DNA from 3 places in the Paenibacillus sp. FSL K6-1318 genome. Region 1 is predicted to be linked to each of the others. Evidence: predicted binding sites of a transcription regulator. Region 1 holds the regulator's gene; each other region holds the start of a gene.
The links. The regulator Rex, encoded in region 1, represses fermentation and respiration genes when NADH is low (regulators of the CRP and FNR family bind a similar motif). The targets are predictions, from matches to a motif close to TTGTGAAATATTTCACAA.
Positions count from the first base shown of each region.

Region 1 (4,329 bases):
GGACGCGGTGGGGACTTCTGGGAGACCGTACAGAGCGAATCCGAGTCATGTCTGGGAAGATCCTGTCCATGGTTCCGCAAATGTTTCTATCATCGTGCCAAACATGAGGCCGGGTTGTCTGATATTGTAATCACCAATCACTCCAAATTATTTACGGATGTCAAAGCAGCACATCAGCTGCTGCCAGCCTATGAGAGTCTGGTGATCGATGAGGCCCATCATCTGGAGGATGTAGCTGGTAAGCATCTTGGAATGCATATGAAATATTTCACGTTGGTTCATACACTGACCCGTCTGTTTAAAGACAGTCGTAATGGTCAGCTGCCTATGCTTCGTTCGCAGTTATCCGGGCATGAAAATTCGGTGCAATGGGGCTCCATGGTGGATCAGATGTTCCCACTCGCTCTTGAGGTTAAGGAGTTATGGGATCGCATGAGCGATGCCCTGTTCGGGCTGTTGCCTGAACGAAGTGATGCTTCACCGGGAGAGACGGGGCAATTTTCCCTGCGACTGAAGGCTTCTCAGAAACCTGCGAAATGGCAGGAGTTGCAGGATCTGGAGAACCAGATCTATGTGACACTGGGCGATTTGGTTCGCAAAGGGGACAAATTGTTGCTTGAGGTGAAGGAAGATCAGGATGATTATCAATCGGATAGCCTGATCACGGACATCACAGGATTGCTGAAAGATCTGACCACGTTGAAGGAGAATCTACGGTTCTTCATGCGTATGGATGATGCCAAAACGGTGTACTGGATGGAAGCCAGCGGCCAGTTCCGCAGCAAATCGCTTCAGCTGTATGCTGTACCTGTAGATGTCAGTGCACAACTTAAGGATTTGTTTTTTGACAAAAAGAAAAGCGTTGTGCTTACATCGGCTACGCTCTCTGTCGATAAGTCATTCCAGTTCATGATTGAGCAGCTTGGCTTGCAGGAAGCCGCCGATAATAATCGGCTGTTAACGTCGATGCTGCCATCACCTTTCAACTATCGTGATCAGGCACTTCTGGTGATTCCGCGTGATTTCCCGAGTGTGAAGGGCAGTGTGGGTGATGCGCACTTTGTTAATATGCTGGTGCAATCCCTCGCAGAGACAGCAATTGCCACCCGTGGACGCATGATGGTTCTGTTTACTTCATACAAGATGTTGCGACAGGTCTATGATCCGCTCAAGGAGGCGCTGTCTGGTAACGACATCTCGTTGCTGGGGCAAGGCGTGGACAGTGGAAGCCGCTCCAAGCTTACTCGCAGGTTCCAGGATGCCAAAGCTACGGTACTTCTGGGCACAAGCAGCTTCTGGGAGGGTGTAGATATCCCGGGTGATGCGCTAACCTGCCTCGCTATTGTAAGATTGCCGTTCCAGCCACCGAATCATCCGCTGGTGGAAGCCAAGAGTGAGTTGCTCCAGGAGCAAAAGAAAAATCCGTTCATGAAATTGTCCGTGCCGCAAGCGGTCATTCGTTTCAAGCAGGGATTTGGCCGATTGGTGCGTACCGCGAAGGACAGAGGAATTGTGATTGTCTATGATACACGCGTAATTGAAGCGTACTATGGCAAATTCTTTTTATATTCATTACCTGGTCCCAAAATGGAGCATATGCTCACAGAGCAAATGGTTCCACGAATTACCGAATGGTTGGAAAAACCTGCTAAAGAACAAGAATAATAGTTGTTTTGTTCGTTATATCATTGCATGACGCTACAGTTTGGCGTTAAACTTTATGAGATCTTTCCGTTTGCGAATAAAGCAGTTGCACGTAAGAACTTATAACCTAAATTACAAGGAGCATTCTGTATAAAAAGTCACTTCTATCTTTGAATTTATACAGAATGCTCATCTTTTCATCTATTATTTTATCGTGGGCTTGGTAAGGGGGAGCAAGAATGAAATCAGATAAAATTTCGGAAGCGGTGGTACGACGTCTGCCTGTATACTTGCGTTATTTGAGCGAGTTGCATCAGCGTGAGGTGGCTACGGTGTCTTCTCAAGAGCTTGGACAGAGACTGGATCTGAATCCGGCCCAAATTCGTAAAGACTTGGCTTACTTCGGTGATTTTGGTCGAAAAGGGATCGGGTATGATGTATCCTACTTGATCGAGAAAATTCGTCACATCCTCAAAATCGATCAGCAAATTAATGTGGCTCTGGTGGGAGCGGGTAATCTCGGACAGGCCTTGTCCAACTACAACGCTTATCTGAAAGACAACATGAAGATTGTGGCTGTATTCGATGCATACGGACCGAAGATTGGAAGTCAAATCAACAGTTTGACAGTGAAACCAATGAATGAATTGACGGAAGCGGTGAAAACGGATAACATTCGCATCGGGATTATCACGGTTCCGGATACGGAAGCCCAAAATGTAGCCGATCAGCTTATTGAATCGGGAATTGAAGCGATCCTCAATTTTGCACCAACAATTCTAAAAACACCGCCGCATATCCGCATTCATCATGCTGACTTTACGACGGATCTGCTTAGTTTGGCCTATTACTTGGAGACTGGAAAGGACGACGAGGAAGATGACAACAAATAGATGGGTAATTCACAACGGCAAATTTGCCGTTAATGAAGGCGCAACATGGAATGTCGTTCAAGGTTACATGGTTGTTGATAATGACAAGATTGTGCATATTGGTGAGACATTGCCGGATGGAGACGAAAACTGTACCAAAGTGGATGGAAAAGGACTGTTCTTCCTGCCGGGTCTGATCAATACGCATGGTCATGCAGCGATGTCGCTGCTCAGAGGTCATGGAGATGATCTTGCGTTACAAGTTTGGTTGCAGGAAAAAATGTGGCCGATGGAAGCGAAAATGACTTCGGAAGATGTATACTGGGGAACTTCACTGTCGGTGCTTGAAATGTTGAAAGGCGGGACTACAGCTTTTCTGGACATGTATGATCACATGGACCAAGTGGCTAAAGTTGTGGAACAATCCGGCGTTAGAGCAGCACTGGCACGCGGTGTAATTGGTTTGTGTTCGGAAGAAGAACAATTGCGGAAGCTGGAGGAGTCGGCTGCGTTTGCACGTGAGTGGAATGGACAGGCCGATGGTCGCATTACAACCGTAATCTCGCCACACGCACCATATACATGCCCTCCAGACTACATAGAGAAGCTTGTACAGGTCGCGAACGATCTAAACCTTCCCCTTCATACACATATGTCGGAAACGCTTCGTGAAGTCGAGCAGAACGTTACAGACTACGGATTGCGTCCTGTGGCACATCTGGAGAAACTGGGCTTTTTCTCCCGTCCATCCCTGGTTGCACATGCGGTGCATCTGAATGACGAAGAGATTGAAATTCTGGCCCGTCATGATGTCGCTGTATCCCATAACCCGGGTAGTAACCTGAAACTGGCTTCCGGTGTTGCGCGGGTACCTGATTTGCTGAAAGCAGGAGTTACTGTGTCACTCGGAACAGACGGACCGGCAAGTAACAACAACCTGGATATGTTCGAGGAAATGAGACTGGCTGCATTGATCCACAAAGGCGTGTCCGGTGACCCGACTGCAGTACCAGCAGGCGAAGCGCTATTGCTTGGAACGTCATATGGCGCCAAATCCATTTTCTTGAATAATACCGGAGCACTCAAGGTAGGCATGAAGGCTGATTTTATCGCTCTGGACATTGAACAGGCACATTTCTATCCGCATACAGACCTGATCTCACATACGATCTACTCGGCTTCTGCCAAAGATGTGGAGCACGTATGGGTGGATGGAAAACAAGTGATTAAACATGGCGAATGTCTGACGTTGGATGAAGAGCGCATTTTGCGTGAGTCTCAATTGGCATTTGATGGTCTGCTTGCTCGTTAATTGCAGCACAGCGCATCATAGGGAAAGGAAGTTCGGCTTTTGAAGAAAAAAAAGAAGTGGATATGGATTTCGCTACTTGCACTGGTTCTGATTCTGTTTGGACTTCAGCGTTATTACGTCTATGTCACGCAGGACCAGCGCAAGGAAGAAGCACTTGCCATACAGGCAGCACAGGAGCAACTGGGCATTACATCCTATGATGAATTGCGAAAGTACATCTGGGGAGATAAAGAAGGCTCTGATAACATCTACTGGACCCTGATCGGCAAAAACAAGGATAACCAGGATGTGATGGTCTGGGTTAAATTCGACGCAAACAATCAACCTGCTACAGGGGCAAACGCTATACACAGCGAGCTGCTGCAGAACGGCATGTCCGAAACGCAAATACGCAATCGCTTCAGTTCTGAAGTTCCTGCCGGTGAGATTAAGCGAATCATGCCCGGAGTTGTGAATGGGATATATGTGTGGCAAGTATATTATAAGGACGGCACGCATAAC
Region 1 is NZ_CP150270.1:4,181,183-4,185,511, reverse strand. It holds gene dinG (ATP-dependent DNA helicase DinG) at 1-1,665, shown strand, start outside; gene NYE45_RS18390 (redox-sensing transcriptional repressor Rex) at 1,884-2,537, shown strand; gene NYE45_RS18385 (amidohydrolase) at 2,524-3,828, shown strand; gene NYE45_RS18380 (DUF5590 domain-containing protein) at 3,868-4,329, shown strand, end outside.

Region 2 (4,329 bases), 840 kb from region 1:
GCCACTATTCATCGTTGAAAATGGCTTAGGAGCGATAGATACTCCTGATAAGACGGGATATGTTGCTGATGATTATAGAATCGAGTATCTGCGTCAACACATCCAAGCTTTCATAACAGCAGTGGAAGAAGATGGCGTAGAGTTGTTGGGTTACACGTCCTGGGGTTGCATTGATTTAGTAAGCTCAAGTTCTGGAGAGATGAGTAAACGATACGGATTCATTCATGTCGACAAAGATGACGCTGGAACTGGTACGTTGAAACGCAGCAAGAAAAAATCCTTTGAATGGTTCAAAAAAGTTATTCAAAGTAACGGCAAAGAACTCTAATCGACTGAGCAGTAACGTATGAAGTCATCGACTTATGCGTTACTGCTTTATCCATTTATCGCAGCATCAAGGCTAACTACTGGCCATATGAAGCAAAAATAAACACTTAGGAGTTGGTTTTTTATAATATCTATGGAGAAGCTTAAAACATATTCGTTATTGTCTGTTGCGTTATTAATTTCTTCAGGTCCAGTGATTGCCGCTAACATTCCTGCAATAGCCAATGATTTTCCAGAGATATCGGTAACACACGTAGGATTATTAACGACCATACCTTCATTATTTGTTATTCTTGGTGTGTTAATTGCTAATCGACTTGAACTTCTCATCGGGAAGAAAGCAACTATACTAACTGGTTTAGGACTTGTTCTCCTTGCGGGAGTATTCCCTGCATTGTATCATGACCTTTTTTCGTTGCTGTTCATTTCTCGTTGTTTGTTTGGGTTAGGTGTAGGTTTATTTAACCGGCTCATCATTCAGATGATCAGTGACATGTATCATAACAATCCAGGTAAACAAGCAACCGTAATTGGCTTAGAAAGTGCCTTTGAGGGATTAGGAGGCATTTGTCTGACACTACTCGTTGGTCAACTATTGAAAATGGGCTGGCACACATCATTTTATGTCTACGCCCTGGCACTTCCTATTTTCATCGCGTTCCTGATTTTCGTTCCTTCTGATAAAAAAGAGCTTAATAGAAGAGAAGAGGTCACAACGAATCCAAGCCACACAAATAATAGAAAAGCCCTTCAAGTCATGATCGGCTATGGTCTCTTATTATTTGTGATTGTAGCTATCTTCATCAATTATAATTTACAGATTACTCCTTTGATTTTGGAGAAAAATATCGGAACTGCGACAAACGGAAGCAATATGATTGCATTTATAGGTTTAGGAGCTTTTGTAGCCGGCTTTTCTTTTGGAAAAGTATACAAAACATTCGGTAACTATATCGTTCCATTATCGATTCTGTTACTTGGAGGCTCGATGTTCGTTACGACAATCTCGCAAAGTATCATGCTTACTACCGTGTGCTCAATGATCATCGGGTTTTCATTCCGCTGTATAATGCCCTATTTATTGCATACGTTTGCTCAACAAATCGCCAAAATGGCTAAGTTGGGTACCACCATTGTTCTGATCGCATATAACTTGGGAGCCACACTTTCACCGTATGAAGGAAGGTTAATTACGCAATTATTACAACTAGATACAGTGCAATCATTAGTCTCCAGTAATGCAATGATCCTATTATGGATTTCAGCAGCTAGTTTTGGAGGAGTAACCCTTCATCGCAAAAAGAAGAATATTCAACAAACATAGAAGACAGGGAACATCTTGATATGGAGTTCCCTTGTTTTAGAGTGAGTTGTATGAACCGTTTAAATTTTAATACGTCACGCTACCTGGGGACCATTTTATCGTCATTATTGATTGGGATCGTCATGGGAGATACATTCAGTGTTACAGGATTTCAAATGCTTGGAATCATCCTTACGGTGCTTGCTTTATCGTTGATCATTATGAGCATACGTAGCAAGGAGGATGGGGTGAATCCAGAGCAGGTAAACTAAGCGAATCCGTCTTGCAATACCACGGTTGCACCCAATGAATCAATAGCTCCATTGGGTGTTTTTTTTGTTTTTCACCAAGTTGTCAGAAAGAGTTGATCCTTTCTTGAACGTTTAGGGTAGAAGACGTGACTTTGATTGAATTAGATAAAAATAAAGATATAATAATTTTGATTATTAGGTCTTGTAGAGCATTTTCTATGCATTTGATATCAGGAATCAACAGGAGTAAACGCAAAGAACATGTGGCAAGATATCGTTGTCGTTTACTTTGTGAAATTTTTCTCTTAATTCGTTCACATGAACGATTAGGAACGTCCAAACCTGGTATTTAATGCAACTAATGAGTAGCAGACCTGGTCCTAAGCAAAAATTGATCACAAAAATGAAACAGAGTTTGAAAGGAGGCAACACAAAGAATGGCTATTGATACGGTGTTATGGAGCAGGCTGGTGACGGGTTTGACGCTCGGTTTCCACGTGATTTTTGCAACGCTTGGTGTCGGCGTACCTTTGATGATTGCTATTGCAGAGTTCATCGGTATTCGGAAGAAAGATCACCATTACATACTTATGGCAAAGAGGTGGTCCAGAGGGTTTGTCATTTCTGTGGCGGTGGGTGTCGTGACAGGTACAGCGATATCACTGCAGTTGGCCCTGGTATGGCCGAATTTTATGAAACTGGCCGGGAATGTCATTGCACTGCCACTATTTATGGAAGTATTCGCATTCTTTTTTGAAGCGATATTCCTGGGCATTTATCTGTACACGTGGGATCGGTTCAAAAATCCGTATATCCACTGGCTGCTGACTATCCCGATTGTCGCCGGGGCAGGCATGTCAGCTGTTTTTATTACAACAGTGAACGGATTTATGAACCAGCCTGAAGGCTTTGTCATGGAAGCAGGTCAATTCATGGCAGTGAACCCCGTACAAGCGATGCTGAATACGGCGACTTTCTCCAAGGTGTTCCATGTATTAAGCTCAGCCTATCTGACAGGAGCTGCACTGTTAGCGGGAATTGCAGCCTTTGCGATGCTGAGAAAAGGAGTTTCGGACTACCACAAGAAAGGCTTGAATCTCATGATGGCCGTTGTGTTGGTATTCAGTTTATTAAATTCCTTAGCTGGAGATGTATCTGCCAAGTTTTTGGCTGAGCATCAGCCGGAGAAGCTTGCAGCTGCCGAGTGGCATTTCGAGACAGAAAGCGGAGCGGATTTAATTTTATTGGGATGGCTGAATGCTGAACATGAAATTATAGGTGCGCTGCATTTGCCGAAAGTGCTAAGCTTCCTCGCCTTTGGAGACTTTAACGCCGAAGTAACCGGATTGAATGAATTTCCACCAGACGAGCATCCACCATTACTTGTGCATTACTTGTTTGATCTAATGGCTGGAATAGGTTTCGCTCTGCTCGCTATATCAAGTCTGTACTTCCTGTTTGTATTCTGGAAGAAACGTAATCAGTTTAACAAGTGGATGCTTCGTATGGTTGCACTCAGTGCACCGCTTGCTTTTCTGGCCGTTGAGATGGGATGGTTCTATGCAGAAGTGGGGCGACAGCCATGGATCATCCGAGGTTATATGCGGGTAGAAGAGGCTGCTACGTCTTCCCCGAGTGTGAGAATTTTATTTTTCGTTTTCTTGCTTTTGTATATCGTACTCGGTGTTATCTGTGTTCTCGTGTTGAGACGTTTGTTTAATAACAATCCTGCTGACCTTGAGATGGAGAAATGGTTGAAAGAGAAGAATAATCAATCAGCCGAGAAAGGGGAGCAGGCCTGATGAGTTATGAATTGATTGGTATATCGGTACTCTGGCTGTTCTTGTACGGCTATCTTATTGTAGCATCCATTGATTTTGGAGCAGGGTTCTTCGCCTTTTATGCACGCCTGACGAAGCAGGATCACCTCATTAATCGTCTGATCTCTCGCTATCTATCACCGGTCTGGGAGATCACTAATGTATTTTTTGTCTTTTTCTATATTGGTATCGTCGGGTTTTTCCCGGATACCGCTTACTATTATGGCTCCGCGCTGCTTGTTCCGGGAAGTATTGCCGTCATTCTACTTGCCATTCGTGGGTCGTTCTATGCTTTCGAAAATTATGGTTCCAAAAAAAGTATCGTGTACTTGTTTTTATACGGAGCTACTGGTTTGCTTATTCCGGCGTCGTTGTCAGTAGCACTGACATTGTCTGAAGGTGGCTTTATTTTGAAGCAGGGGGATACCGTTTCCCTGGATTACTGGGCGCTGTTCACCAATCCATTATCGTGGAGCATCGTTGGTCTAGCCATCGTGTCCGTATTGTTCATTAGCGGATCCTTTCTCACATTTTACGCTTCACGGGCAGAGGATCATTCGGCATTGAAGCTGATGCGGAACTATGCTTTGTTCTGGAGCACACCGACCATTATTCTCGCGCTGACTGC
Region 2 is NZ_CP150270.1:3,336,362-3,340,690, forward strand. It holds gene NYE45_RS14740 (6-phospho-beta-glucosidase) at 1-328, shown strand, start outside; gene NYE45_RS14745 (MFS transporter) at 461-1,651, shown strand; partial or broken gene NYE45_RS14750 (MFS transporter) at 1,705-1,902, shown strand; gene NYE45_RS14755 (cytochrome ubiquinol oxidase subunit I) at 2,319-3,683, shown strand; gene NYE45_RS14760 (cytochrome d ubiquinol oxidase subunit II) at 3,683-4,329, shown strand, end outside.
Region 2: NYE45_RS14755 (cytochrome ubiquinol oxidase subunit I) is a predicted target of Rex. The motif match lies at 2,171-2,188, and genes of this name have one in related genera.

Region 3 (4,329 bases), 600 kb from region 1:
TCCGAAGAAAATTATGGCTAAAGCGTGGGATAATCGTTACGGCGTAGGACTTGCACTTGAACTTGTTGAAGCACTGCACAAGGAAAAACTGCCCAATACACTCTATGCTGGTGCAACAGTACAGGAAGAACTGGGGCTTCGTGGTGCACGTACGGCGGCCAATCTGATTCAGCCGGATATCTTCTTCGCACTAGACTGTAGCGCGGCGAATGATATGACAGGTGACAAGCAGTCCTTTGGACATATTGGACAAGGGGCATTACTTCGTATTTTTGACCCGGGTATGTTCACCCATCGCGGAATGGTGGAGTACGTGCAAGACACCGCTTCATCCAATCAGATCAAAATGCAGTATTTCATCTCACCAGGCGGTACCGATGCAGGTCAAGTTCACCTGAGTGGAATTGGTGTACCATCAACGGTTATTGGGATCTGTGCCCGTTATATTCATACCTCTTCTTCCATCATTCATACAGACGACTACGATGCAGCCAAAGAGCTGATCGTGAAGCTGGTGAAGGGTCTGGATCGGACAACAATGAATACCATAATTAATAACGCGTAACAGCTGACAAGAGACCTCCTAACTATATCGGGAGGTCTCTTTTTTATATCCACAACTATATTTAGTTGAACACATTCACACAGAAAGGTTGTTCTTCCATAGGAGTGGCATGTGTAAACATTCTTTAGTTCAACGTACGTAGATTAATAGGCCGAACATTATAGGAAATTACACATAAGATACAATAACGGAAGATGAATTAAACACCAAGCAGCGGGGGACCTGTTATGGCAGTGGGAAGGAACGGAAAATCGAATAAGGGTTCCAAAAAAACAAATGCTGCAAACACCCTTCTCAATGGCAACCTTAAAGGAAGAAATCTGGAACTTATCGTTGCAGCATTACTGGTAAGCGGGAAGTTAAGAGTGGATGCGGTCACCTTGTTTCGAGAAGCTACACTGGTCGTTGAATTGGTCGGACAATATAAAACGCTCCAAAATGTTACACCGTCAAATCAAGATAAACTGGTGCAATTCCTCGATGAGATCGGTGGCGATATGACGTTGAATGACGTTATACGGGCTTTCCAACAGAGAATCAATTCCTAAACGCCAAGAAATGAGGTTGAAGTGATGTCTGACTTTGATGGAAATGGGTTCGCAGAGCTATTGATCATCGTCATTCTCGTTGTTTTATTTGTATTTGGATCATCAGATATTGACAGCCTTACCGATGCACCTTCACAATCCTGAATGGTCGCACGGATATTACAATCCATTGCAGTACGAACTGTATACCTGTTGTAAACGCCAGTCCATAGTTTAGTGGACTGGCGTTTTTGGATGACTAGAGAAATAACGGTGAGAAAGCAATCCAGGCCAAAATAAGGGTAAGCACTATGCAGACATTCTCCACAACGGCTCCACGCTTGGTTCCTGTACTCATCAGATTGGCCCGTATGCGCCACTTGAGTGGTGGTAACGGACGAATCCCCCGATTGGTTAGTGAATCAGCCAACAAGTGCATGGCATATGCCGTACCTCCCGCTACCCAGATCTCCGGTCCCTGCTGCTGAGTCGTGCTGTAAAGTAAGCCAGCCCATATTGCGGTTCCATACAGCGTGTGTGTCAACCCCCTGTGGGTTAGCGTGGTACAGAGCATTAACAAGCTGCCTGTAATCAGATTCCATGGTGCGAACGCGTGACCATAGAATACCAGCCCGAGTCCGATGGCAAACATCAGCACTTTGCGGAGTGAACGGGAAGGCAGGAATGACACGAGCGCAATGAGGATCGCAAGCAACAGGTTCCACGGTTTGGCATGAACATAAAAGTACACGAAGACAGCTGTAGGCAACAGAATCGTCTGTAACAACCTGATCAGGCTGTTAGGTAACGCTCTCGATACCAGCAGCGAATTCGGCTCATCGATGTCAGGCAATAAGGAACCAATCAGAGCAACCGTAACTGCCGGTGCTGTCACCGGCATACCAGCTAACTGCAGAACAGATAGTGATACGCCTGTCCCGATAATCAGGTGGGATCTTCCCATCATGATGAAAAAACTTCCTTTCGAAGAAATAGGGAACATATACGGCCCAGTTCCGATTTTACAACGAAAACAAAATAAGAACAATAGTTCGCATTTCTTATTTGTATGAAAATAAATATAACTTTCTGTGACCGGGCTCACACTATTAAATTTATGACTCTTCTATCTTTATTAGTGAATTAAATCACATAAACTGTCGTCAGCTACTTGTATAATTTCAAATATAAACCACTAAAATTGTTGGTAATGTACAGCGTCTATCCAAGGAGGCATACACACATGAACGGAAAAAAAGAGAAACTCGTTATCATTGGTAACGGTATGGCAGGAATCAGTACGGTTGAACAAATTTTGAAATTAACTTCGCGATTCGATATCACCGTTTTTGGCACAGAGCCCTACCCTAACTACAACCGCATTATGTTGTCCTACGTATTGGAAGGTAGCAAAACATTGGATGACATCGTGCTGAATGATCTCCACTGGTATGAGGATTATGGGATTACTCTCCATACAGGAACAACTGTAGCCCGAATTGATTCGGATACGCTTGAGGTCGTTACGGAGGATGGACATCGCTTCCCTTATGACAAAATTATCATTGCCACTGGTTCCAACTCCTTCATTCTGCCGGTACCGGGACATGACAAAGAAGGTGTCGTTGGTTTCCGCGATATCGCCGATTGTAATGTCATGCTCGATGCTGCTAAACAGTACAAACGAGCGGCCGTTATCGGGGGCGGACTGCTGGGTCTTGAAGCGGCCAAAGGTCTGGTACAATTGGGCATGGAAGTTACCGTAGTACATCTGATGCAGGATCTGATGGAGCGTCAGCTTGATCCGCAAGCTTCAGCCATGTTGAAGGCCGAACTGGAGCGTCAGGGTATCCGTTTCAAAATGGGTGCGCAAACGTCCGAACTGCTGGGCGGCGAACGGGTTGAAGGAATTCGTTTTGCCGATGATTCCGTATTGAATGTTGATTTTGTGGTCATGGCTGTAGGCATTAAACCCAATACGACTGTAGCCCGCGAAAGCGGTATGGAAGTGAACCGGGGGATTATCGTAGATGACTACATGCAGACATCACTTGCGAATGTCTATTCGGTCGGGGAATGTACAGAGCACCGCGGGGTATGTTATGGCCTCGTTGCCCCATTGTTCGAGCAAGGCATGATTCTCGCGAAACATATCTGCGGGGTTGAAACGGCTCCTTATGAAGGTTCTGTTGTATCCACGAAATTGAAAATTTCGGGTGTGGATGTCTTTTCAACCGGTGAATTCATCGACAGTCCAGAGCACACCGTCATTTCACACAAAGATGACTGGAAACGGACCTACAAAAAAATTCTGCTCCGTGATAATAAAATGGTTGGTGCCGTTCTCTTCGGTGACATAACGGATTCTGCCGAATTGCAAAAACTGATCAAAAATCAAACCGAAATGACCGAGGAATTGTATAGCTCGCTCATGGGCACAGGCTGCGGCGGTCATAAGAAAGCAACATCTGTAGAAACGATGCCCGAGGACGAGATCGTATGCGGATGTAACGGGGTGACTAAAGGAACTATTGTCGATGTAATTACAAACCAGGGCCTTACCACTGTAGATGAAATCAAAGCCTGTACCGGTGCAACCCGCTCTTGCGGTGGATGTAAGCCGGTTGTGGAACAGATTCTGCAATATGTGCTGGGAGACGGCTTCAGCAGTGGTGCCAAACAGGGAATATGCGGATGTACTTCTATGGGCCGAGATGAGATCGTAGCCGAGATTCGTCTAAAAGGACTGCAAACGACCAAAGAGGTCATGAATGTCCTAGGTTGGAGTCAACCTGAAGGTTGCTCCAAATGTCGTCCAGCGATCAACTATTACCTTGGCATGATTGCACCGGACACACACGAAGATGAGAAGGAATCCCGTTTTGTTAACGAGCGCATGAACGCGAATATTCAAAAAGATGGAACGTATACGGTTGTACCTCGGATGTATGGCGGGGTGACTACACCAGCGGACCTCAAACGCATCGCTGACGTTTCGGTCAAATATGATGTGAAAGCTGTCAAAGTTACCGGTGGTCAGCGTCTCGACTTGATTGGTGTCAAAAAAGAAGATCTGACTAAAGTCTGGGCTGAACTGGATATGCCTTCAGGTTATGCATACGCCAAATCGCTGCGTACGGTCAAAACATGTGTCGGCTCCCAATTCTGCCGCTTCGGTACACAGGACTCCATGGCCATGGGTGCTCGCATTGAACGTAAATTCGAACGTCTGGATCT
Region 3 is NZ_CP150270.1:4,785,373-4,789,701, forward strand. It holds gene NYE45_RS21200 (M42 family metallopeptidase) at 1-565, shown strand, start outside; gene NYE45_RS21205 (hypothetical protein) at 793-1,113, shown strand; gene NYE45_RS21210 (metal-dependent hydrolase) at 1,352-2,059, opposite strand; gene nirB (nitrite reductase large subunit NirB) at 2,336-4,329, shown strand, end outside.
Region 3: nirB (nitrite reductase large subunit NirB) is a predicted target of Rex. The motif match lies at 2,229-2,246, and genes of this name have one in related genera.